4 regions of the Sporosarcina sp. FA15 genome follow, and region 2 is predicted to be linked to each of the others. Evidence: riboswitches for the same ligand, from Rfam matches in the RefSeq annotation. Region 2 holds a riboswitch; each other region holds the start of a gene.
What was found. A riboswitch is a leader RNA that binds a small molecule or an ion and turns the genes downstream of it on or off. The one in region 2 is predicted to bind thiamine pyrophosphate.
Positions count from the first base shown of each region.

Region 1: another riboswitch for thiamine pyrophosphate. It lies ahead of ACP8HG_RS18850 (thiamine phosphate synthase); the one in region 2 lies ahead of thiT (energy-coupled thiamine transporter ThiT).
Region 3: another riboswitch for thiamine pyrophosphate. It lies ahead of thiD (bifunctional hydroxymethylpyrimidine kinase/phosphomethylpyrimidine kinase); the one in region 2 lies ahead of thiT (energy-coupled thiamine transporter ThiT).
Region 4: another riboswitch for thiamine pyrophosphate. It lies ahead of ACP8HG_RS00710 (acetylornithine deacetylase); the one in region 2 lies ahead of thiT (energy-coupled thiamine transporter ThiT).

Region 1 is NZ_CP188818.1:3,969,125-3,974,896, forward strand. Features, by position in the region: gene thiO (glycine oxidase ThiO) at 1-684, opposite strand, end outside; gene ACP8HG_RS18850 (thiamine phosphate synthase) at 668-1,273, opposite strand; TPP riboswitch at 1,509-1,617, opposite strand; gene ACP8HG_RS18855 (YebC/PmpR family DNA-binding transcriptional regulator) at 1,691-2,410, opposite strand; gene ACP8HG_RS18860 (phosphoribosylaminoimidazolesuccinocarboxamide synthase) at 3,123-3,806, shown strand; gene ACP8HG_RS18865 (RrF2 family transcriptional regulator) at 3,955-4,437, shown strand; gene ACP8HG_RS18870 (LLM class oxidoreductase) at 4,470-5,423, shown strand; gene ACP8HG_RS18875 (DUF896 domain-containing protein) at 5,464-5,679, shown strand; gene ACP8HG_RS18880 (LLM class flavin-dependent oxidoreductase) at 5,684-5,772, shown strand, end outside.
Region 2 is NZ_CP188818.1:4,273,187-4,278,958, reverse strand. Features, by position in the region: gene ACP8HG_RS20330 (GNAT family N-acetyltransferase) at 1-90, opposite strand, end outside; gene ACP8HG_RS20325 (M3 family oligoendopeptidase) at 98-1,900, opposite strand; gene ACP8HG_RS20320 (tryptophan-rich sensory protein) at 2,061-2,792, shown strand; gene thiT (energy-coupled thiamine transporter ThiT) at 3,078-3,635, opposite strand; TPP riboswitch at 3,716-3,817, opposite strand; gene ACP8HG_RS20310 (DUF4870 domain-containing protein) at 4,056-4,397, shown strand; gene ACP8HG_RS20305 (hypothetical protein) at 4,461-4,577, shown strand; gene map (type I methionyl aminopeptidase) at 4,684-5,430, shown strand.
Region 3 is NZ_CP188818.1:3,793,450-3,799,221, forward strand. Features, by position in the region: gene ACP8HG_RS17870 (ParM/StbA family protein) at 1-1,077, shown strand, start outside; gene ACP8HG_RS17875 (hypothetical protein) at 1,089-1,619, shown strand; gene ACP8HG_RS17880 (histidine phosphatase family protein) at 1,832-2,374, shown strand; TPP riboswitch at 2,751-2,856, shown strand; gene thiD (bifunctional hydroxymethylpyrimidine kinase/phosphomethylpyrimidine kinase) at 2,936-3,766, shown strand; gene thiE (thiamine phosphate synthase) at 3,759-4,418, shown strand; gene ACP8HG_RS17895 (DUF3238 domain-containing protein) at 4,474-5,676, shown strand.
Region 4 is NZ_CP188818.1:125,502-131,273, forward strand. Features, by position in the region: gene ACP8HG_RS00700 (NADP-dependent oxidoreductase) at 1-994, opposite strand, end outside; gene ACP8HG_RS00705 (S-layer homology domain-containing protein) at 1,227-3,413, shown strand; TPP riboswitch at 3,431-3,533, shown strand; gene ACP8HG_RS00710 (acetylornithine deacetylase) at 3,745-5,019, shown strand.

The DNA.
Region 1 (5,772 bases), 300 kb from region 2:
AAGTGTATAAGGTAATTGCATGCCTACCGCATTGAGTTGCATACATTGGCCTTTCACTGCGGTCATTTGCAGCCCTGACACAAGCTTGGTGCTCGCTGCACCGCTTGCGATGACTAGATGTTTTGCGTTGATAATGGACGACGCAATGCGTATCTGATAGCCACCATGTAACAGTGTGATTTCATCGACTGTGGCCTGTTCTGAAATAGTAGCACCCAAATTTTTAGCCGCTGCGCAAAATGCCAGACAAGCCTTTTCAGGATGAACATGGACGTCTTCTTCAAAAAGATACGCACCAAAAGCAGGTGGAGCAACATGCGGAATTCGTTCGCGAACTTGTTCAGCTGAAAGATGAACTGCGTTTTTCCAACGGGAGAGGGCAATTCGTTCTTCTTCGGAACAAGCAAACTGAACAATACCGCCAGCTGTATAACCGAAGTCCGCCCCTGCATCACGTTGGAATTCTGAATACAGTACCTGACTTTCTTGCGCGAATGAATAAAAGGTGTCATTCAAATATTCAGAGTGTGCACCAAGCATGCCGCCAGCCGCCCGAGTAGTGCCTTGAGCGATTTTATCGCGTTCAACAAGGTGAACTGACAAACCCTCTTTTGCTAAATAATAAGCTGTACTGCAACCAATAATCCCTCCCCCAATAACGACAACATCAACTGGTTGTGACATGGTTGGCATCCTTATAGGCTGTTGTGGCAACTTCAGGATTGTCACTGCCAAAAATGGACGACATCACTGCAATTCCTGCAACTCCGCCTTGATTTAATTGCGGAAGGTGATGGGGCTGAATTCCACCAATTGCATAGATGGGAATTGCTAGCGATTCAACGATTTGAAAAAGCTCATCGGTTCCACGGGGGAAGAGGCCAACTTTTGAACTTGTCTCGAATAAATGACCATAAAGAATCCAGTCAGCACCTTCTTTATAAGCAGTTTCAGCTTCACCATAAGAGTGGACAGATCTGCCGAAGGAGATAGCCGGGAATTTTTTTTTGAGTAGCGTTAGCGGTTCGCCGTATCCGGGAAGTTGAACTTTGTTAATCCCGGTAATTGAAGCGACATTCGTTCGCCCATGGACAATTAGTTTAGTTGAATCAAAGCCAGATTCGATTAATTGTCGAATCAACGCTATTATTTCTGAATCCATTTTCGATTTCTCACGTAAGATGGCTGCGTCGATAAAAGGTTCGATTGCTAGCAATGTATCAAGCAATTGGCTACGTTCCATTTTGTCATCTGTTACGGCAATTATCTTCATCGAACTCCTCCTTATCGAAAAGAAATAGTATATGTTTTCACCTGGGAATAGGGTCTAGTTTCAGGCGCCAACCCCTCGGGTCATAAGTCGTTTTACTGCGAGGGCTGAAGGACGCCCTCTTCGTAAACCGTCTTATGCCTGTCGGAGCTGAGCGGCGCCTTCTGCTTTTCTTGATAAAAAAAGACCACTTTCCAGGTATGGAAAGTGGTCTGTCGATGGCATTAGAATGCACTGATAGGAAGACACGCCACTTCCCTACGCAGGTACAAACCTGTTCAGGTGATAAGGGTAGCGGAGTGGAACTCGTTTCTCAGTCCTTTAAAAGGATTCCCCTAATGGTCGAATATGTTATGAAGTTGTCAATCTATTAGTAGCATAGCACGTCAATGGAATGAATGAAAGGATGAACAGTTGCGCTTAGTCGTCTAAGTGGACGTTATGATGCACTTGTTGAACATCTTCCAAATCATCCAGTACGTCAATCATTTTCTCGAATTGTGCTTGAGCTTCTGGTGACAGAGTCAAGTCGTTTTGTGCAAGCATTGTTATTTCAGCGACGTTAAACTCTGTAATACCGGCACTTTTTAAAGCTGCCTGAACAGCATGGAACTGGTCTGGCTCAGCATAGATGATGACCGACTCCTCTTCATCTAGAATATCACGCACTTCGACGTCCGCATCCATTAGAAGTTCGAGAACGTCGTCGGCGGACATACCTTCAATTCCGATAACTGCAGTCGCATCAAACATATAGGAAACAGATCCGCTGACACCCATATTACCGCCATTTTTACCGAATGCGGCGCGTACTTCTGATGCAGTACGATTGACGTTATTTGTCAGTGTATCGACAATAACCATCGAGCCATTTGGTCCGAATCCTTCATAGCGAAGCTCGTCAAAGTTTTCTTCTGAACCACCTTTTGCTTTTTCAATTGCCCGGTCAATAATCGCTTTTGGTACACTATATGTTTTTGCGCGTTCTACGACAAATTTTAGCGCTTGATTCAATTCAGGATCAGGCTCGCCTTGCTTCGCTACTACATAAATTTCACGTCCGAATTTAGCATAAATGCGACTCGTGTCCGCATCTCTTGAAGCTTTTTTCTCTTTGATATTGTTCCATTTACGGCCCATGAATTTCCACTCACTTTCGATTAAGCATAGATTTACTACAATAAGTATACAACAATTATATGCAAGTAGACGAGTGGGAATTATTAAAAATGGGCTATTAGGTTGTGTAAGGGAGAAAGTTTTTACCTATTTAAGTTGAATTAAGGAATCCCACTAAATTTACTGTGGCGCTCAATAAGGAGAGAGTATTAATTCGGGGGGGATTGTAGAACGCTTGGCGCTTTGGGGATGCCTTTGCCGCGCCTGCGCTAGGATGTTCATTATCGAGAGAAATGTGATTTTGAGATGTATACGCCGAGATTATAATGTGCTTATTTTTTGCTACTAATTCTATTCAAGAAAGACACACTCCGGGTTGCAGTTTTCATCGCAGATAATGAAAAGCTCTTTCTCACATAGACTATCTAGCGCAGGCGCGTCTTCGCGGGAGGCATCCACAAAGCGCCGAAGCGGTATTAGGGGGAATCCTAATTCATTTCAAGTACAAGTTTTTTTTCAGTAGCCTCCCAAAAGCCCTTGTAAAGCGCATACGCCGTATTCATTTGTTCAACATATATACTGTCTTTCAATTATGAGAATTTGTCTACTATCGTACAGTTTTGGCGTGATGGAAAGAACATTATCCGATATTTAAGAAAAACTCTTTTTCTTATGACGATTCTCAATTATACTAAAGGTGAACGTTCATCCTACTATAGAAGGGAACAGACGCATGGAACTCATATATAAAGGGAAGACGAAAGATGTATACAAATTGGACGGCAACAATGTACTACTGAAATTTAAAGATGATGTAACCGGAGAAGACGGGGTTTTCGATCCTGGTGCGAACACAGTTGGCTTATCGATTGAAGGCGCGGGGCAATCCGGACTTCGGATGACGAAATATTTCTTTGAAAAAATGGCGGATAAAGATATTCCTACTCATTATGTAGATGCTAATATTGATGAAGTAACGATGACAGTACGATCAGCGAAGGTATTCGGCAAAGGCCTTGAAGTGATTTGCAGATACCGCGCTGTTGGAAGCTTCTTGCGTAGATACGGTGCGTACTGTGAAGAAGGACAACCTTTGGATGCCTTCGTAGAAGTCACGCTCAAAGACGATGACCGTAACGACCCGCCGATAAACAAGGATGGACTAGCACAACTTGGTCTATTGACAACTGATGAATACGTTACGCTCGAAGCATTAACGAAAGAGATTTCAGGCGTAGTTAGAGCTGAACTTGCAGCAAAAGGTCTTGACTTGTATGATATTAAACTCGAGTTTGGACGCGACGCTGAATCAGGTAAGATCATGCTGATTGACGAAATTTCCGGTGGTAATATGCGCGTCTATAAAGACGGTACATATATTGCACCAATGGATCTTGAAAAATTGATACTTGCATAAATGACAAACCGCTGTTAATTCCACGAAACTGGAGTTGGCAGCGGTTTTTATTACAATCAAATAAATGTACTTTACGAGTACTGTAAGATAAAATTCGATAAAGAGGATAATGAATATCTACATTAGATTAATAAAAGAGGCGAATTTTATGCAAATGAAAACAGGCGTTGAGCAGTCTGTTTATGCGATTCTCATGCTAAACATGCTGCCGGATAGAGCAGTACTACCAGGAGATGCAATCAGCCAGCAACTGGGAACCTCACCAACATATTTTCAAAAGTTGTTGAGAAAACTGGTCAGTGCAGACTTGATTACTTCTGTGTCAGGTGTAAAAGGTGGGTTCAAATTAAAGAAAAAGCCCGAAGAGATCCGGATATACGATATTTATCTCGCAATAGAGGGTCAGCAATCCCTTTATTCCGCGAGTGGGATTCTCGACGACATGCTTGATTTGGAAAAAGAAGATACAGGTTGTTTGTTAACGGACTTAATGGGAGAAGCTGAATCGGTTTGGAAATCCGTACTGAAGCGTGAAACAATCGCATCCCTATCAGATGGAATTCAGACAGAGCGCTATCAAGAGAAAGTGGAATTTCTACAAGAATTGATTCGCGAAAAAATGGTTCTGTGATTGAAAAGAGTGGCAGCTAGGAGGATGGCATTATGGGGAAATTCCAATCACATAATGGTTTTACACGAACGTTTAAGGAAAACAAATTAACGCTTGGGTTTATGTTTCCTTTGGAGCCGGATGCTGGAAGTCTCCCCAAGATGGATTTGAAAGAGCAAATGACGCTTGTGAATAAAGTAGAAGATCTAGGATTTGCTTCTTTGTTTGTTAGAGATTCACCGTTATTCGATCCTAAATTTGGAGATACAGGTGTTATATATGATCCTTTTATTTTTCTCGCCTATGTAACAGCACATACGAATAAACTCGCGCTTGGTACTGCAAGTGTCGTCACAACATTACGTCACCCCCTGCACTTAGCCAAATCAGCTGCATCTTTGGATGAAATGTCTAATCAACGTTTCTTGTTTGGCGCTGCAACTGGTGACCGCCCAATCGAATTTCCCGCATTTAAAGTGGAGCATAATGATAGGGCAGAATTGTTTCGGGAGTCGTTAACGGTCATGAAAAAAGTGTGGGAAGAATCATACCCACAGGTTCATACAGAAAGGGTTGCCATGACAGAAGGGGATATTATTCCCAAGCCTGTCTTAGCCGATATCCCCGTTTTAGCAACAGGCTATTCTGGTCAAACGACTGAATGGCTGGCAGAACATATGGATGGCTGGATGTTTTATGCGCAAGAAGCGAATCACCAGCGTGAAATGATCAAACTTTGGCGACAGGCAACGGGTGAGTTTAAACCATTTATACAACCATTGGTTATCGACTTATCAGAGAATCCGTTGGCCGCACCGAACCCAGTACCTATAAAAGTAGGCTTTAGGTCAGGTCATAAGTTTCTAATCGATTACTTGTATGCTTTACAAAATATTGGTGTTAATCATGTCATATTGGGTTTGAAAACGGGTAACCGCCCCGTGGAAGATGTAATTCAGGAAATAGGGGAATATGTACTTCCTCACTTTCCATCAATTGAGAAGTGAAGCCATTGAAAAGTAAATGATAGGGGAAGAGGGAGAAAAAATGATTAAAGACTTAGACCGCATTAATGAGCTAGCAAAAAAACAACGTGAAGAAGGTTTGACAAATGCCGAAATGGTTGAACAAACAGTATTGCAGCAAGACTACTTACGAGAAATTCGTGGGCAAGTTCTGAACACTGTTTCAGGTATAACTGTGATTGACCCACTTGGGGAAGACGTCACACCTGAGAAGCTTCGCCAAGAGAAGGGACGTTAAACATATGAGATTAAGTATACTAGATCAAGCACCTGTTACTAGTGGAAATACTGCCCCAGGTGCTTTGAAAAAAGCAGAAGAACTGGCTATCTT
Region 2 (5,772 bases):
TTTATTAGCGCTAAGTAATTCCGTGAAGCTAAATGCGTCTTCCTCTGTCAATATTCGTAAATAACAAGTTTGCCCTTCAAGCAAAATCAATTCATATTCACCCTTTTACCGAAGTAAGTTCCAAGAACTCCTCAACATCTTTTATGCATAACGCTACGCCTTTTGCCCAAAACTCTTGTTTCGTAATATCCTCACCAAGATGCTTCATCGCAAGGTCTTCAACACTCATAACCGCAGTGTCCCGTAAAAGCGCCATATATTTCTGTTCAAATCCTTCTCCATCTTCTAAAGCTTTTGCATAGATGCTAAGGGAGAACAAATAGCCGAATGTGTACGGGAAATTATAGAATTGCACGCCCGTAATGTAGAAATGGAGTTTCGACGCCCAGAAGTGTGGATGTACCGTATTAAGAGCGTCTCCGTAAGCTTCTTTCTGCGCTTCTGCCATTAACTCGTTCAATCTTTCAGCCGACACGATGCCATTTCTTCGTTCTTCATAAAATCTCGTCTCAAAAAGGAATCTCGCATGGATATTCATAAAGAATGCAACACTACGTTGAATTTTATCTTCCAGTAATGCAATCTTTTCATCCTTCGTTTCCGCGGCTTTTACAGCAGCATCTGCGACAATCATCTCTGCAAATGTCGATGCCGTTTCAGCTACGCCCATCGCATATTGGCGGTTCATCCAATGCACTGGACGCAGTGCATATGAATGGAACGCGTGACCCAATTCATGGGCAAGTGTTGCAACGTTCGACATTGTTCCGCTGTAAGTCATGAAGATACGGGATTGTTCGGATGCTGGCATACCCGTACAAAAACCACCTGGACGTTTATTCGGGCGATCTTCCGCTTCGATCCAGCTATCTTCAAATGCCTGGCGAGAAAAGGCTTCCAATTCAGGACCAAACTCTCCAAAGTGTTTTAGGATGAATTCTGCACCTTCTTGATACGACATCTTCTTTGTTGATGCTGTAACTGGCGCATCAATGTCATACCAGTTCATTTTGTCAGTACCTAGCATTCTCGCTTTGACTTGCAAGTATTCTACAAACGGGGCTTTATTTACACCAATTGCTCCCCACATTGCATCAAGTGTCTCTTCGCTCATTCTATTTCGGAGGAGTGGCTCTTTCAATACTGAATCCCAACCACGTTTTTTGTATACTTCAAGCCTAAAACCCGCAATATGATTTAATGCAGATGCGAAGAAGTCCTCTTTTCCTTCCCAAGCTTCTTCCAACGCTTCAAATGAGCGCTTTCGCACATCTGCATTCTCATGCGAACTTAGGTTATTTGCCTGCCCAACGGAAAGTTCTTTCTCTTCTCCGTCCAATTCGATTTTGATTTTAATGTCACCAACGAGCATGTCGTATAACTGTCCCCACCCATGATAGCCGTCTACGCTTAGCGACGTGATCAAACTCTCTTCTTCTTCAGACAGTTTCAGGTTGACCTCTTCACGCCATTCATTCAGTACAAATGCAAATTCCTTCAGTTCATCCGATTCCATTAATCCATTCCATGTATCCTCATCTGCTTTTGCCAGCGTTTGTCGGATTTTAAGCCCGATTGTAGAAAAACGTGCCCCAAGGGATCCGGTTTCGCCTTGCAGTTGCAATGCTTTTTTATCTGTTGTATCCGCCGCAAGGAAACACCCAATAACGGCACCTGCCTGTGACAGGTCAAGTGCAACCTCTTTTAATGATTCAATAAGGTTTACAACTTCTTTTGACGCACCAGCTGACTGAGGAACTTCAAATGCAGAAGCCGTTTCTTCTAATGAACCTAACTTTTCTTTTACGCTATCCAAATGTGTCCGTAGTTCTGTCGATCCACTTCCACCTTTAAAGAAAACGTCAAGATCCCATACTTCAGAATACGTTTTTTGCGTCACTATTATTCCCCCTTAATTCATTCAAAATTTTCTAAAAACACAACTTGATTATAACATGAATTTTCGGTATGCGAAATAATGCAATTGTGACGGAAGGTTCATACTTTCCTTCGCAGGTTCCACCATTCCTCTGTATACTATTCAGTAGGAGGATTTAAATATGTTTAGAATTATAATTATGACCTTTTCGCTCATTGCGGTCGTTCTAGTCAATGCAGCTGCGAATATAATGCCTATCAATGGAAAAACAACCGGGCAAATCTCTAATAGTTTACCGGTACTATTTACACCTGCAGGATATACCTTTTCAATTTGGGCAGTTATTTATCTGCTTCTCGCTATCTGGTTATACGGCTTTATGCGCAACACAGTAAACATTAATCATGCATTATTCAATCGGAGGGTAGTTTTGTTTGTGCTCAGCTGCCTATTAAATATCACTTGGATTTTGCTTTGGCATTTTGGTTTCTTCGGATGGACAATTATTATCAACCTGCTTCTTCTTTTAACACTGTTAACCATTTATTTTACTTATTCTATAAAAAATAGTCATATTCATGGTAGAGTTCCGATTGCTGTCTATCTAGGATGGGTTTTTGTCGCGACCATTGCAAATATCAGTTATGTCCTTACTTTGCATGAATGGTCTGGTTGGGGACTAAGTGACCCGCTATGGACCGTCATCTACTTGACTATCGCAACCGCTATTGCACTTCATTTTTTATACCATTACGCGGATATAGCATTTAGTGCTGTCTTCATATGGGCATTTATAGGTATCACTGTAAAAAACGGTGCTGATGAACTATTCGTCTCTGCCGCAGCCCTATTTCTTGCAGCTACAATCGCAGGATTCATGTTCTTCAGACGAAAGTCATTCACACCTAAATAAAAGTGCAAGACGCTGTTTAGCCCCGACAAGCGCTGAAAGACTTGAAGACAAAGGCGGTCTTTGCCTTTTCGGCAAGACTGAAATTAAAGGAAGGCAGTCTAAAATCGCGACATCCTGTCGCAACAAGGAGGGATGTAGCTCAATCCCTCCCCACTGCATGACCCACTTCGTGTGGGCCCAGGGGCTGGCGTCTGGAGTCTAGACATCGATCCATGTAGAACAACTTATACTTTCTTACCTTAAAAAAAATCGCCGTCCTCCCACATTGGGCAGAACGGCGATTTTCTATTTTCTCTCTAAAAGACGCGGTGCTGTAGTGAATAATATTGACGCAACAATTGCTGATAATATTATTGAAGGTATCATGTAACTTGCATTGTATACGAGTGAATAGAGCCATACGGGCTGTCCCTCAGGTGCATAAGATGCAAAAAATACAATTCCACCAATGAAGTGAATCAAGTATCGAAGTAGGCCACCGATAACTGTCCCCAGAACGATTGCTGTAACCATTGAGCCTTTGTTGCCTTTTACTTTACTACTTAACAGCCATGCAAGTGTAACACCTGCCACTCCAACCAACGTGTACGCCACGAAGTAATCAAGGGCAGCCTGTATTATATTAAAGACATAGCCTCCCATCATCAGTTGCAATAACCCGCTGACGAAGCCAGTCAGCATACCGCCTGCAATCCCCCATCTAAATGCCATGACAACAATCGGCAACATTGACAGCGTAACCGAGCCACCCTGTGGCATTTTAAAACCAATCTGATCAAGTACAAATGAAATTGCACCTAAAATAGCTATTTCAAGTAAAAGTTGAAGTCTTTTCCGATCCAAATTAATTCATCCCTTTCCTAGCTCAGCGAAAGATGTGGGCATAAAAAAAGACATCCCGAAATAGATGGGACATCGAATATGTCAATTTCCATCCACATTCCTACGCAAGAATAATCTTACAGGTTCTAAGGGTCAGGACGTGCTGTCCAATCTCAGCCAAATAGGCTCCCCCTGTGGTTCCAGTAATTTAGTTGTCTAGTTCATTGTATAAGATGGGGATCCTATAAGCAAGATGATTAACAGGGATGATAATTATCCTATATATGTTGAAATTAAGAATTCCATTAAATTCGCTGCGGCGCTAGGAGATGCCGCCAATCTCAGGCTCCAGTTAACCCTTGTATGGCCTCTTCGCCAAGTTTAATCTAGGGATTCATTTACTCAATATATATATAGTTAAACTAAAATGGAGGGATTCGTGTGTCAAACAATAAACTGTTAGCCGCCCTATGCTACTTTAGTGTCTTCTTCACCCCTTTACTTATACCCGTCATTATTTATTTCGTTTCGGATGACCGTGAAGTAAAACACCATGCCAAGCGCTCTCTCGTTTCACATCTTGTTCCTGTCGTACTTCTTATTGCAGGATTTATCATTTTTTCTTTTTCAATGTTTTCCTTTACCTACGACCTGAATGTAATGCCTAGTGGTAACTTTGGATTTTGGCAATTAACACCTGTCTTATTCATGCTAGTTTATGGAGTTTTGCTCATAGCAATTCTAATTTGGAATGTGTTTCAAGGTGTTAAAGTATTGAAGTGAATGTTTATAAAACCACCTATTCGGGAAAAAAGTAACAAATGCTGTGTTTAGGAGTGATTCGTAATGAATATTGGAAAATTATTAAAAACCGCTATTAAATTGGCGCCTATTGTCTATCCGATTGTTCGCAAAGTAATGAAAGAAAAAAAAGCAACAAGCACGACAATCCCAAAGAAATAATTCGACAGTCTGCAAACGTTTTTTAAGTTTGTAGGCTTTTTTGTTCAGCTCCATATGATATAGTATGGTATGGAAAAGAATGAACGGAAGAAAGGATTTGAACATAATGATTGCAAAAACTGAACAGGAAATTGAAGCGTTAAAGAAAATCGGCAAAATTGTTGCTGAAATCAGGGAAGCGATGAAAGAAGCAACTGTCCCTGGTAAAACGACGAAAGAAATTGATGACATCGGCGGTCGCCTATTCGAAGAAAAAGGTGCAATTTCAGGTCCTATCGCAGAATATGATTTCCCTGGATTTACATGCATCAGCGTCAACAGTGAAGTTGCCCATGGCATGCCTGGTTCCCGCGTCATAGAAGATGGAGATCTCGTTAATATTGACGTCTCAGGTTCCTACAATGGTTATTTTGCTGACACTGGCATTTCATTTGTTGTCGGTACACCCGATAATAAGAAACAACAATTATGTGATGTGGCTAAGAGTGCATTTGAACGTGCAATGACGAAAGTTAAAGCAGGTTCAAGCTTAAACCAAATCGGTAAAGCAGTTGAACGCGAGGCAAAAGAAAATGGCTTAAAAGTCATCAAAAACTTGACTGGCCACGGCATCGGTAAAGCGTTGCACGAAGAACCTTCGCATGTACTCAATTATTATGACGCTTGGGATAAGACGCTTCTGAAAGAAGGAATGGTTCTTGCAGTTGAACCGTTTATCTCTGAAAAAGCAGAGCATATTATTGAATCAGGGGATGGCTGGACGTTCATTACACCAGACAAATCTCTTGTGGCTCAAATCGAACATACAATTATCGTCACAAAAGGCGAACCAATTATTTTGACGCAACTATAATTAGTGCCTAATGCGTTCTTTCAATATATATAGAAAAGGGCTGTCCCTGGAAATCCAATGCACTTGGATTCCTGGATAGCCCTTTTTATTATTGTCTAGATATGTGGTAATAAAGTATTCCATTAAATTCACTACGGCGCTAGGGGATGCCTTCACTCGATTTATATAACTATTTTCCCACGTCTATTGATTAATCAAAAATCACCAGTGAATAACATGATCACCTACTGGCGCTACTTGTATTCACAACAGGATTACCGAAAAAAGTGTAGCTAGAAGTGACAGAGTCACTTCTAGCTACACTTGCCTCATGGTAAATGTGTCGTGAATAGTTTGCCGAAA
Region 3 (5,772 bases), 480 kb from region 2:
GATATTGCAGATCGTCCGATTATCGGCATTGAAGAACTAGACAACCAAGAGCCTACTGATGGCATTCATATTCGTTTGCACTCTCCAACATTAAAAGATAACAACGCTATTTACCGTGTTGGGAATCTTGCTACGAAAAGTGGTAATTCAACTGAACTAGATCCAGGTAGCAACAAATCTGAGGAAGATCAAACTTTGGTGATGTTGTTCGCGGCACTTGCAATAGATGCAGCTCGTGATGAGAATAAAGGTATTTTTAAACGTAATAATAATGTAATTGAAGCTACGTATACACTAGGTACAGGACTTCCACTGAGAGAAGTAAAGGAAGGGAAAGACGTTGGTTATCGTTCCCAATTGCTTAGCTCTGTTCACCAAGTAGAGTTTTTGGTTACACCTAAATATCAAGGTATAAAAGTAAATATTAAATTTGATGAAGTAAAGGTTTATCCGGAAGGCTTTGCTGCGTTTATCAACCTTGTAATGGATAATAATTTAAACATCATTAATAAAGAATTAATCGATAAACAAATCTTGATACAAGACATCGGTGGGTTATCAACGGATGTTGCGGTTATTAGGAATCGTAAAGTTGATGATGATAAGGCACAAGGCTTTAACTTGGGTGTTTCAGAGTCTCTGGATGCTATTCGGGAAGAAATTTATGTTAGACATGGCGTAGAGTTGGACAGTCGTCTAGATGTTGTGGACATTATAACGAAGAAAAATAACCGTAATCATATTATGGTAAAAGGAAGCCGGACAAGTGTTCATGACATTGTAGACCGGATTCTCTTGGAGCTAGCGAAAAAGCAATACCGCCATTTACGGAATGTATGGGCAAGAAACTCGCAATCTGAGATTTGCTATTTCATTGGCGGAGGCTCTATTGTCCTTAAAGACTATCTTAAAACGTTAAATAATAGCTTAGATGGTTATAATATCGATTTCTTTGAAGATGAAAAAGAAAGTGTTTGGATGATGGCCAACGCTTATTACAAGTTAATTTCAGACTTTGCGAAAAAAAATCAACAAGTCAAAATTAAAGAAGAAGAAAAGTTAGTTAAAACAAAGTAAGGTGACTATGCATGAATGACGCGGGATTAAAAAGGGGACAGCCCATTACATTTCGTCTCCCATCAGATACATCTGACCACACACTAAAGCAACTGCAAAAGTTAAAAGAAGTCGAAAGAAGAAACTTTTCCAGTAAAATTGCGGAGTTCGTGATAGATGGGGTGAATGACTCACTTTTAAAGCATAGAGAGGCCATAACAATTCCGCTCCCAAAAGGGTTAACTAAAGCGCAACGTGATTGGTTAAAGCACGAACATTCCGAGGCGCTACTAGGGAGTATCGTCTATCAGTTGATGTCCGATCCAATCCGCACAGCATCTCTCTTTGCATCATTGAACAGCAATGCAATAGATGTAAATGCAGCATTATATTTGCAGGAAGAAACGAGCGCTGCCGTTGAGGTGGAAACAGAACATCAATTGATTAACATAGAGGATGATCTGGATAATTTTGATTGGGAACAGTTAAAGGAGCCAGAAGAAACCTCTGTTGTAGAAGAGGAAGACCCTCTAGCTGACTTCCTTGCTCAGATGAATAAATAATAGTGAGTGCCTGCATAAGAAACCACCATGAATGTTTAAATTTTCATGATGGTTTATTGTACAGGCACTTTTTGTCGTGATTTCTAAGGAATCTAAGACATTGAGATGTTTTCTTTGGAGCATACAAGGGAAAAAGAGTAATAGGGATGACTACAGCTAGTTTGCGAATGGGTTGTATGTCTATTTAGTAAGAAGAATGGGGTGAAGCGGGTATGGAAAAAGTTATTTACATCGTGCGTCATTGCTCCGCAGAAGGACAGGCACCACACGCGGAATTGACTGCTGAAGGGATTTTGCAGGCGGATCAGCTTGTAGCGTTTTTCGAAGATATCGAAGTGGAACGGATTATTACGAGTCCGTTTTCTCGTGCACGTCAGACGGGCTGGCCTATAGCTGAGCGGAAGAAGTTGCATGTAGAGGTGGATAGTCGGCTTATGGAGCGCGTGCTAAGTTCAATGGATTTCGAGGATTGGTTGATAAAGCTGGAAGATACGTTTTTTGACCTTCATCTAAAATATGAAGGTGGGGAATCTTCGAGTGAAGCGATGTCGAGGGTCTGTGATGTTGTGGATGAGCTGGGTGACGGTTCGCGGACAGTGCTTGTGACACACGGGAATTTAATGGCGCTATTATTAAGGTGTTATGATGAGCGATTCGATTTTGGGCAGTGGCAGGCACTGACGAATCCAGACGTGTATGTTATACGGATTAAGGATGGGGACTCAGAAGTGGAAAGAATTTGGGGTTCTGAATAAAAAAACAGGCCGCTGTGATGTCGGCCTATCTAGGTTTTAGTGAATGTTAACCCATTGTAAGATTAGTAATAATGACCACTGCAATAATAACGAGTGCCCCGAAAAGACTGATCCACATGGATTTGTCGGGATTATTCGGTCTGCTGTCTGCTTTATGCATAAACTGCGCCTTCTTTCTGTTTATGTCATTAACTATACTCTTATCGACGATAGAATGGAATAAACTGTTACCACGTGAAACGAGTTTATTATATATATTGAACCTATTTGATGGAGTTTTTTATTTCCATTACTCTATGCTTCTATTGAAAATGGACCAAACATTCCCACAATCTCACACTAGATATGTTACACTTGCTACAAAGCTGAATAGTTTAACAACCACTAGGGGAGCCTTTTTTAGGCTGAGACGTGCATGAATGCGCGGACCCTTGGAACCTGATCCGGATTATACCGGCGTAGGAAAGTGGGTACGCCTTTTACGAATAGTTAAATGGCTAGCCGCTTTCTTACGCCACCGGGAAGCGGCTTTTTAGTATAAATAAAAGGGTGGCGAATCGAATGGTACGTGTGGCATTGACAATTGCGGGGTCGGATAGTGGTGGTGGTGCGGGTATTCAGGCAGACTTGAAGACGTTCCAAGAATTGGGTGTTTTCGGTACGTCGGCACTGACAGCGGTGACAGCGCAAAATACATTTGGAGTGACGGCGATACAGCCGGTTGACACCGCTATTATTAAAGCGCAAATACAGGCAGTTATTGAAGATTTTGATGTTAAAGCGATTAAGACAGGGATGCTCTTTTCGACAGAAATTATCTATGCAGTGGGAGAGGCGTTTCATTGGAGCGGAATTCCACTTGTCATTGATCCGGTAATGATTGCGAAAGGGGGTGCTTCATTGCTAGAAAGACAGGCGGTTGAAGCGTTGAAGACTGTACTTGTACCTCTTGCAGCTATTGTTACACCTAATATTCCAGAAGCAGAAGTGCTTGCAGGAATGGAAATAAAGACGAATGCAGACATAGAACGAGCGGCGAAACATATAATAGCGTTGGGCGCGGGGGCGGTTCTTATTAAAGGGGGCCACCGGAAAGAAGCGCCTTATGCGGAAGATCTGTTCATGGGGGCTGACGGGGAACGGTTCTCGGTTCGCGCACCATGGATTGATACGAAAGATACGCATGGAACAGGGTGTACGTATTCGGCGGCACTGACAGCGTTTTTGGCAAATGGGGAAACGGCAGCGAATGCAGTTGTTTCTGCAAAATGTTTTATCCACGCAGCAATTGAAGATGGACTTAAAATTGGTGGCGGCCATGGTCCGACGAATCACTGGGCATATGGACGCCGCGGTAACAAGACAATGGAAGGGGTTGTAGTTTATGGATAAGCAAACAGTTAACTTATATTTCATCATGGGTACAGTGAATTTGGCGGGACGCGACCCGTTACATGTCTTAGAAGAGGCGTTAAAGGGTGGTATAACGAGCTTTCAATTACGTGAAAAAGGGCCTGGTGCATTAACGGGTGAAGAATTGAAGGCTTTTGCACAAGCGTGTCAGCAATTATGTGAACAATATAGTGTACCTTTCATTGTCAATGATGATATAGGTCTTGCGATTGAAATTGGTGCAGACGGTATTCATATCGGGCAGGAAGACGGATATATTTCAGCAGTGCGTGACAAGGTTGGTCCAGACATGCTAATAGGTGTTTCTACGCATAATGTAACAGAAGCGATTGCGGCAGCTGATGCTGGGGCTGATTATATCGGTCTAGGTCCAGTTTATGAGACACAGACGAAAATGGATACGCAACCGGTTATTGGTATCGAGACAATTAGGGAAGTGGCATCGTTGTTACCTGGCTTACCAATTGTTGCGATTGGCGGAATTTCAGAACGCAGAGCCGGTGCTATCATTAAAGCGGGTGCGTCAGGGGTAGCGGTTATTTCTGCAATTTCTGGAGAAGAAGATCCTGGAGAAGCAGCAAGTCGTTTAAAAGGTGCGGTCCTTCTTTCATTAACAGGTATTGAAATGTAATGTTTAACTGCTCGCGAAATATACCACACTTCCAAGTAAGGGGTGTGGTGTGCGGATGAAAAAGAAACTGTTTGAAATACAAACCGTTTTGCATAAGGCAGATCTAATCTATTTCACATGGAATGATGTCGGCGGAACTTACAAAGTTTATAGAGACGGGCATCATTTGTATGAAGGAACGGTCTCTGAATTTAGTGACGGTGATTTCAAGCATGCGAAACTATATAATTACGTAATCGAACGTGTTGAAGATGGTATTGTAATTGACGTTATTGCATTGCAAACGTCAGCATTTGCTGAACAGAAAAACAAAGAAAGTCCGCTTCAGTCACTTGTCATGACAACGATTGTCGCAAAGACGCAAATTGCATTGTCTTGGGAGGAAATTAAAGATGTCGCTGAATATGATGTCTACCGAAATGGGACGCATATGACAACGGCGGTCGGTAATTCTTACATCGACAGGGATTTTTCGTTGGATGAAATCTATACGTATACGATTAAATCTAAGCGTTCACTTGCGAAGTCGGAAGAACGATTCAACGTCTTTCAGTCGATTGTCTCCACTGTTTTTGGGCTGTTGAATCCGGTTTCGTCGAAGGCAGAAGCGGTGATTGAACAGTTTTCGGTGACAAAATCCATTGCCAAGCCGAGGGAGTTGCTGACGCCTGTTCAAGACAGAGTTCGTCTCCCGAATGTAGATAGGTGGGGGTTCCGCTACATGACGTTTTTGCAGGATGACTGGGTGTTGAATCCGAATCTTTTATCGCGAAATCGTTATTTTAAAGGGGATGACAGGGGATTCGATTCAAATGGAGCCAGTTATCGGACCCGAGTGGACATCGAACTGGCATATGACCTTGAACGTTCTCCGTTGACGTTTACAAGGGATGTTGGGCCATCGATTGTCTATGATGCTTTTAAGCGCTTTAGGAAACAAGCAACCGCTTCACACGATGGGATTACGTTGAAACGGACAAATCACGGGGAAGACGAAGCGGGATTTCATCTTCTGCATGCTGTCGGCAATCCCCTTACAACGGCCCCTGACATTAACTATGAAGTGCGGGCAGTTATGAGGCAGGACGGAACGTTTGATATGACGGGTTACCACGATCAGGCGCCCCATCATGAGATTTACCTGATGCGCGGTGAAGAGAATGAATGGAAACCAATTCACCAAGCGGAAAGTAAGGGGCTCGCGTGGATGTCCGAGGTAATTGCTTGGCAGTACTGGCGAATCTCTAATTTTGAATAGTAAACAATGAACTCCTTCCGTTGTCATAAATGGAAGGAGTTCATTGTTTATCCGGAAAGGAAAAATATGAGTTGCGTAGATAGCGAATTATGCATC
Region 4 (5,772 bases), 470 kb from region 2:
CGAGCTGTTTTCCCAGATTTGTTCCTTTAAATAAACCAAGGAATGCTTCTGGTGTATTTTCAAATCCATCAACAATTGTTTCTTCATATTTCAGTTTACCTTGCAGTAGCCATTTACCTAAGTCTGTAAAACCTCTTTCAAAATCAGTAGCAAAATCACCTAGTGTGAAGCCCTGCATCATAGCGCTGGTCTTGATCATGGCGGATTGGATACGTGGTCCTGTATCATTTCCTTCCGCGTTGTAGGAAGAAATTGATCCGCATAATGGAATACGAGCATTTCGATTTAGCATTGTAAAAACAGCGTCTGAAACGTCGCCGCCTACATTATCGAAATAGACATCTACTCCATCAGGTACGGAATTTTTCAAATCTGTCCAGAAACTATCCTTTTTATAATTTACAGCTGCATCAAAGCCGAGTACATTCAATAAGTAGTCAATCTTTTCATCTGAACCTGCAATACCTACTACTTTGGCACCTTTGATTTTCGCGATTTGTCCAACTACTGATCCAACTGCCCCGGCAGCCCCAGAAACGACGACCGTTTCGCCTTCTTGGGGTTTTCCGATATCAAGCAATCCAAAATAGGCAGTTAAACCTGTCATGCCGAGAATACCTAAATGTGTTGAAATAGGTGCCATTTTAGGGTCTATTTTGCGAATTTCATTTGGAGTAGCTACGGAATATTCAGCCCAGCCAAGATTACCAACAACGACATCACCTTGTTTAAAGGCGTCTGACTGGGATTCAACTACTTCAGCTACGACACCCCCTGAAATGACCTTATTCAATTCAAATGGAGCAATATATGACTTGGCATCTTGCATTCTTCCACGCATGTATGGGTCAACAGATAAATAAAGCGTCCGTACTAAAATTTCATTTACTTTTGGTGAGGGAACTGAATTCTTTACAAAGGTAAAGTCTTCTTTCGCAGGCATTCCTTTGGGACGATTTGCTAGGTGAATTTCCTGTTGCATCAATTGCTTCATTGCAATTCCTCCTTTGTAGTTTGCCGAATTAGTTGGCAAGTGAAAACCCTAACACTCAAGAGTTACTAAGGTCAATGATTATGGACTGGTGTTTCTTTTCCATTGAATTGCTATTGTTCAGCCTTGCTTTCTCCTGTGGATGAACTCCAAAATAGTATCCAAAAGTGTTATAATTATACTTAACTATAATTTGATGTTATTAATTTTAACTAAAGGAGGGCTTTAAACAAAAATGAAGAAAATAACTACACTGTTTCTCGCTTTAGCATTAACGGTAGCTTTACCGACGTCAGCTACTGTTGTATTAACAGCTAACGCGGCAGAAGCTCAAGTCGTTAAATCAGAAGACGTCACGACAGCTGCAAAATTTACGGATATTCCAAATAGCCACTGGGCGAAAAATGAAGTTATGCAACTTGTAGAAATGGGCATATTGACGGGTTACGGCGATATGCAATTTCGTCCGGATCTAGCAATGACAGTTGGAGAGGCTACTCAATCTTTTACAAAAGCGGGATATGAATTTTTAATCAAAGACGTGACAGGCAATTCTTTTGGTATGGAAGAACCTTTAACACGTAGGCAAATGGAGTTGGCATTAGTAGATGCATTTAATTTGCAAGATAGTGCATTAATCGAATGGCCAAGTCTTATTTCATTGGATAAAGGAAGTGTAGGCGCAGTTCCACAATACAGAATTATGCCAGGCATACAAAAAGGTCTATTCAATCACGGATCACAAGTAGACCGCGCTACTTTTGCGGTGATTCTGCATCAAGTACTTGTGGAGAAGGGGAACATTGCAACTACCAAAAAATATGAATTAACGAACTTAGAGCTGTCGCCTAATTTTACTCGGATTCCCTCTGCTGTGAATTTAATGAAGGTGTCATTTGATGAACATCCGATTTACCTAAGATCGACAGAGAATATACTTTTCACGAATCATACGAGAATCGATAACTCATTTTCACGAGATAATATTTACACTTATGACATCGGTATAGAAGGTGCGACCATTGAGTTAACGGTTCGTTCATTTGATAATGGCGATTACTTCTTATTTTCGAAAATCATTAACCCTACTGAATCTGCTGTAACAGTAGATGTCATTCAAAAAGAAAATGAAGTGGCTTCATTTGAGCTAAACCGTTATGATAAATACAAGATTAAACGTAATGATAAAGACGTTTTTGGCAGTGACACAACATCCTATCCGACAGGTTTACTCCAATTTGTGAAGCTAGATGGATCAGTGAAGGAGCGGATGGTTGGTCAGTCTTATTTGTCAAAGCAATTGTCATTAGAGTATGAGAATGATGGCTACAGTTACATGCGTCAATTGCTCGGTGAAAAAGAGGCACTGTCTTATGCTCAGGTTGGAACAACATTATTATCTGTGCATACGTTAAATTCAAAAGGCAATGACATTGTAGATCAGTGGTATATGAATGCGGATGACCAATTATTTGCGAATGAAGAGAATATGGAGAGCTGGATGCTTGAGTCAGCTAAGTATTATAAAAAACGTAATAATTGGTACACGGCGGGTGGCCCATACAATAAAATGGCGATAACCACAGAGCCAATGCCTGACACAGGGCAAGGATATGGGCGGAACTTACTTCTATTAAAAGAAGATCGTGCGCTGGTTTTATATAATGAGCAAGAGGATCGTTATTTTGAGAACTTAATTTACAACTCATTTGTTAACTTGAAGAATTTCAAAGGTGACAAAGATTATTGGGAAACAGAAGTTACAAGCACCTATTTGAAAGATTTATATGACATTACAGCTCCATTCATTGATACACGTTTTAATGAGCAAATCGCGCTTTTCTACTATAATAGTGGTGCTGATTTTGGAATTGAGAATGCGAAAGAGCCATTGCGTAATTATGCTGACTTACTAGTCTCACAAAAAAGTAAAGGAAACGTCATTCCTGTGAATGACGAGTCTTACTACATCGCGGATTACTTCCCGATTGCACAGCAAGTAACGACACATGCCTCTATGAATCATGTGTTGGGCGGTATGAACGTTTTACTCATGGCTTATAATGAGTTCGGTGATCAGAAGTATTTAGATACAGCGCAGGCTATACAAACAGCGATTGTAGCGGATAAAGATGATTGGATTCGTGATAATGGCGATATTTGGTATCGTATTTCCGCATTACGTGACTATAAAGGCGATGATTACAAGCATCTGACTTTAGAGGATTTAATAAATTCGTACAAACTTTGGAAAGATATTGATCCGACGTATTTGCCTTTATTAGAAGAAATGATTGCTTCAAAAGCTTCGTTTTTATCGAATGAAAATTTAGGTTACACAACTAAAATAAAGAACGGGTTACGTGATATCGACTTATCGAACTATCTTCCTAAAGGGGAAGAAAGAACAGATGCATTGTGAAGAAGAAAAAACTAAATAGATACTGCTAGGGGAGCCGTTTAGGCTGAGACACATCATAGATGTAAACCCTTCGAACCTGATCTAGTTCATACTAGCGTAGGGAAGCAGCTGAAACTCTACACTCAATGTCTTTATATACGTAGAAAACAGCCGCCTTCCGATTATGGAAAGCGGCTGTTTTCTGTTCCAGTGTATATATGTTGAACAAATGAAATAAAGATAGTGAACTGCGCGAAGGCGCATTACAAGGGCTAGCGCCGTAGTGAATTCAATGGAATTCTTTATTACAACGTATATAGATTCACCTACCAAAAATATAGATAAGGGATGGATGAGTAAAATGGAAAATAGAATTAGTAACCTAGTTGATGAACGTCTAGAGGAGTTAGTGCAATTGCTAGCGGACCTCGTTCGTTTCCCGACAGTTAGTCCACCGGCAAGAAATACAACAGGCGTACAGCGGTATATTCAAGATTTTTTAGCACAAGAAAAATTTGAAACGGTTAGTTGGGATGTATTTCCTGGCGACCCGAACGTTGTAGGCGTTAAAAAGGGAACGGATGGAAACCTGTATAACAGCCTAATCATTAATGGACATATAGACGTTGCGGAAGTGGGGGATGAAACAGAGTGGACTGTGCCTGTCTTTGAACTAACGACTAAAGATGGCAACGCATATGGGCGAGGAACATCCGATATGAAAGGTGCAGTAGCGGCGACTTTACTAGCCGTTAAATTATTAAACGAACTAGGTGTGGAACTGAAAGGTGATTTGCAAATTCAGACTGTCATTGGGGAGGAAGCGGGAGAGGCTGGAACACTTTCATGTATGGAAAAAGGCTATACAGCAGACTTTGCACTTGTAGTCGATGGCAGTGATCGTCAAATCCATGGTCAGGGTGGTGTGATTACCGGCTGGATAACGATTAAAAGTAAGGAAGTTTTCCATGATGCAATGAGGATGAGTATGCTTCATGCAGGCGGTTCGGTTAATGGGGCTAGTGCGATAGAAAAGATGATGAAGGTTATTGCTGGATTACAAGATTTAGAACGTCACTGGGCTGTGACAAAAAAATATCCGGGTTTTGCGCCTGGCACCACTACTATTAATCCAGCAGTTATAGAAGGAGGAAGGCATGCAGCTTTTGTGGCGGATGAATGTCGGCTCTGGATCACCGTTCATTTCTATCCGAATGAAACCTATCAATCTGTAACAAAAGAAATCGAAGAGCATTTGAACCATGTAGCAAAAGCAGACACGTGGTTAAGAGAAAATCCCATTCACTTTCGCTGGGGTGGAAAATCAATGATTGAAGAACGTGGAGAAATATTTCCGGCGCTTGAAATGAATGCGGACCATGCAGCTGTTCAACTTCTTGCGCATTGTCATGAACAAACCGAAAAAAGTCCTGCAATAATAGGTATGTCGAGATCAGTAACAGATGCGGGCTGGCTAGGAGCAGCAGGAATTCCAACTGTTATCTATGGTCCTGGAAAGTTGGAAGAGGCACATTCAGTCGATGAAAAGATAAACATTGAAGAATTAGTGGTATTTACCAAGACGCTTATGTTATTTATAAATGAGTGGTGTAATACGAAAAAATAGGAGTGCAAGTAATCTCCCCATTCATCTACTACTATTAAACTGTTACATGTTGAACAAATGGATGCCTATATAAACTAAGCGAAGGCGCCTTACAAGGGACAGCCTAAACCTTAAGAAAAGCTTAAAAGTCTACGTTTGACTTGTACATTTGCGGCTAGCTTTGGACGAAATGATTACAACACCTTTACCGCGGGTTAAATGTGGCTGGAAATGCCAGCTACACTCTTTTCGGTAATCCTGTTACAACTAACTGTCCACCACATACCTACAATGTTTAAGTGGAAAATGCAACTACTTTGGAAGATGGAAGAATAACTACCTTTCTATAAAAGTTGCAAGTGCCCGAAGATGAAATTTCGGGCACTCTGCTGCATTTAACAAGCTTTCCTTACTTACTTTGGCAAAAATCATACAAGTAACAATGTGATGCCATATAGAAAGTGACCCTTTCTAAAATACAAAAAGGAAATACTATAGAGTGGGATTAGGCAGCCAAAATTGCATCTTTGGCTGCCCCTTTATGGATAGGAATGTAGTTATTCACTCGTTCCCAAAAGCATCAGAACTTAGTGTAGCTGTACCTTTGAAGAGCGGCGGACGAAGGGCCCCCATACAATTAACGAAAAAGCAGCGTAGGATGCGACAAAGTCGCATCCTACGCTGCAAGAAATTCCGATAATGGTGCAGTAGTCGTTCAGTCCAAAGCGATTCAAAAGCACATGTACATAAGGCTTCTAGTGTTTTATCACAAAA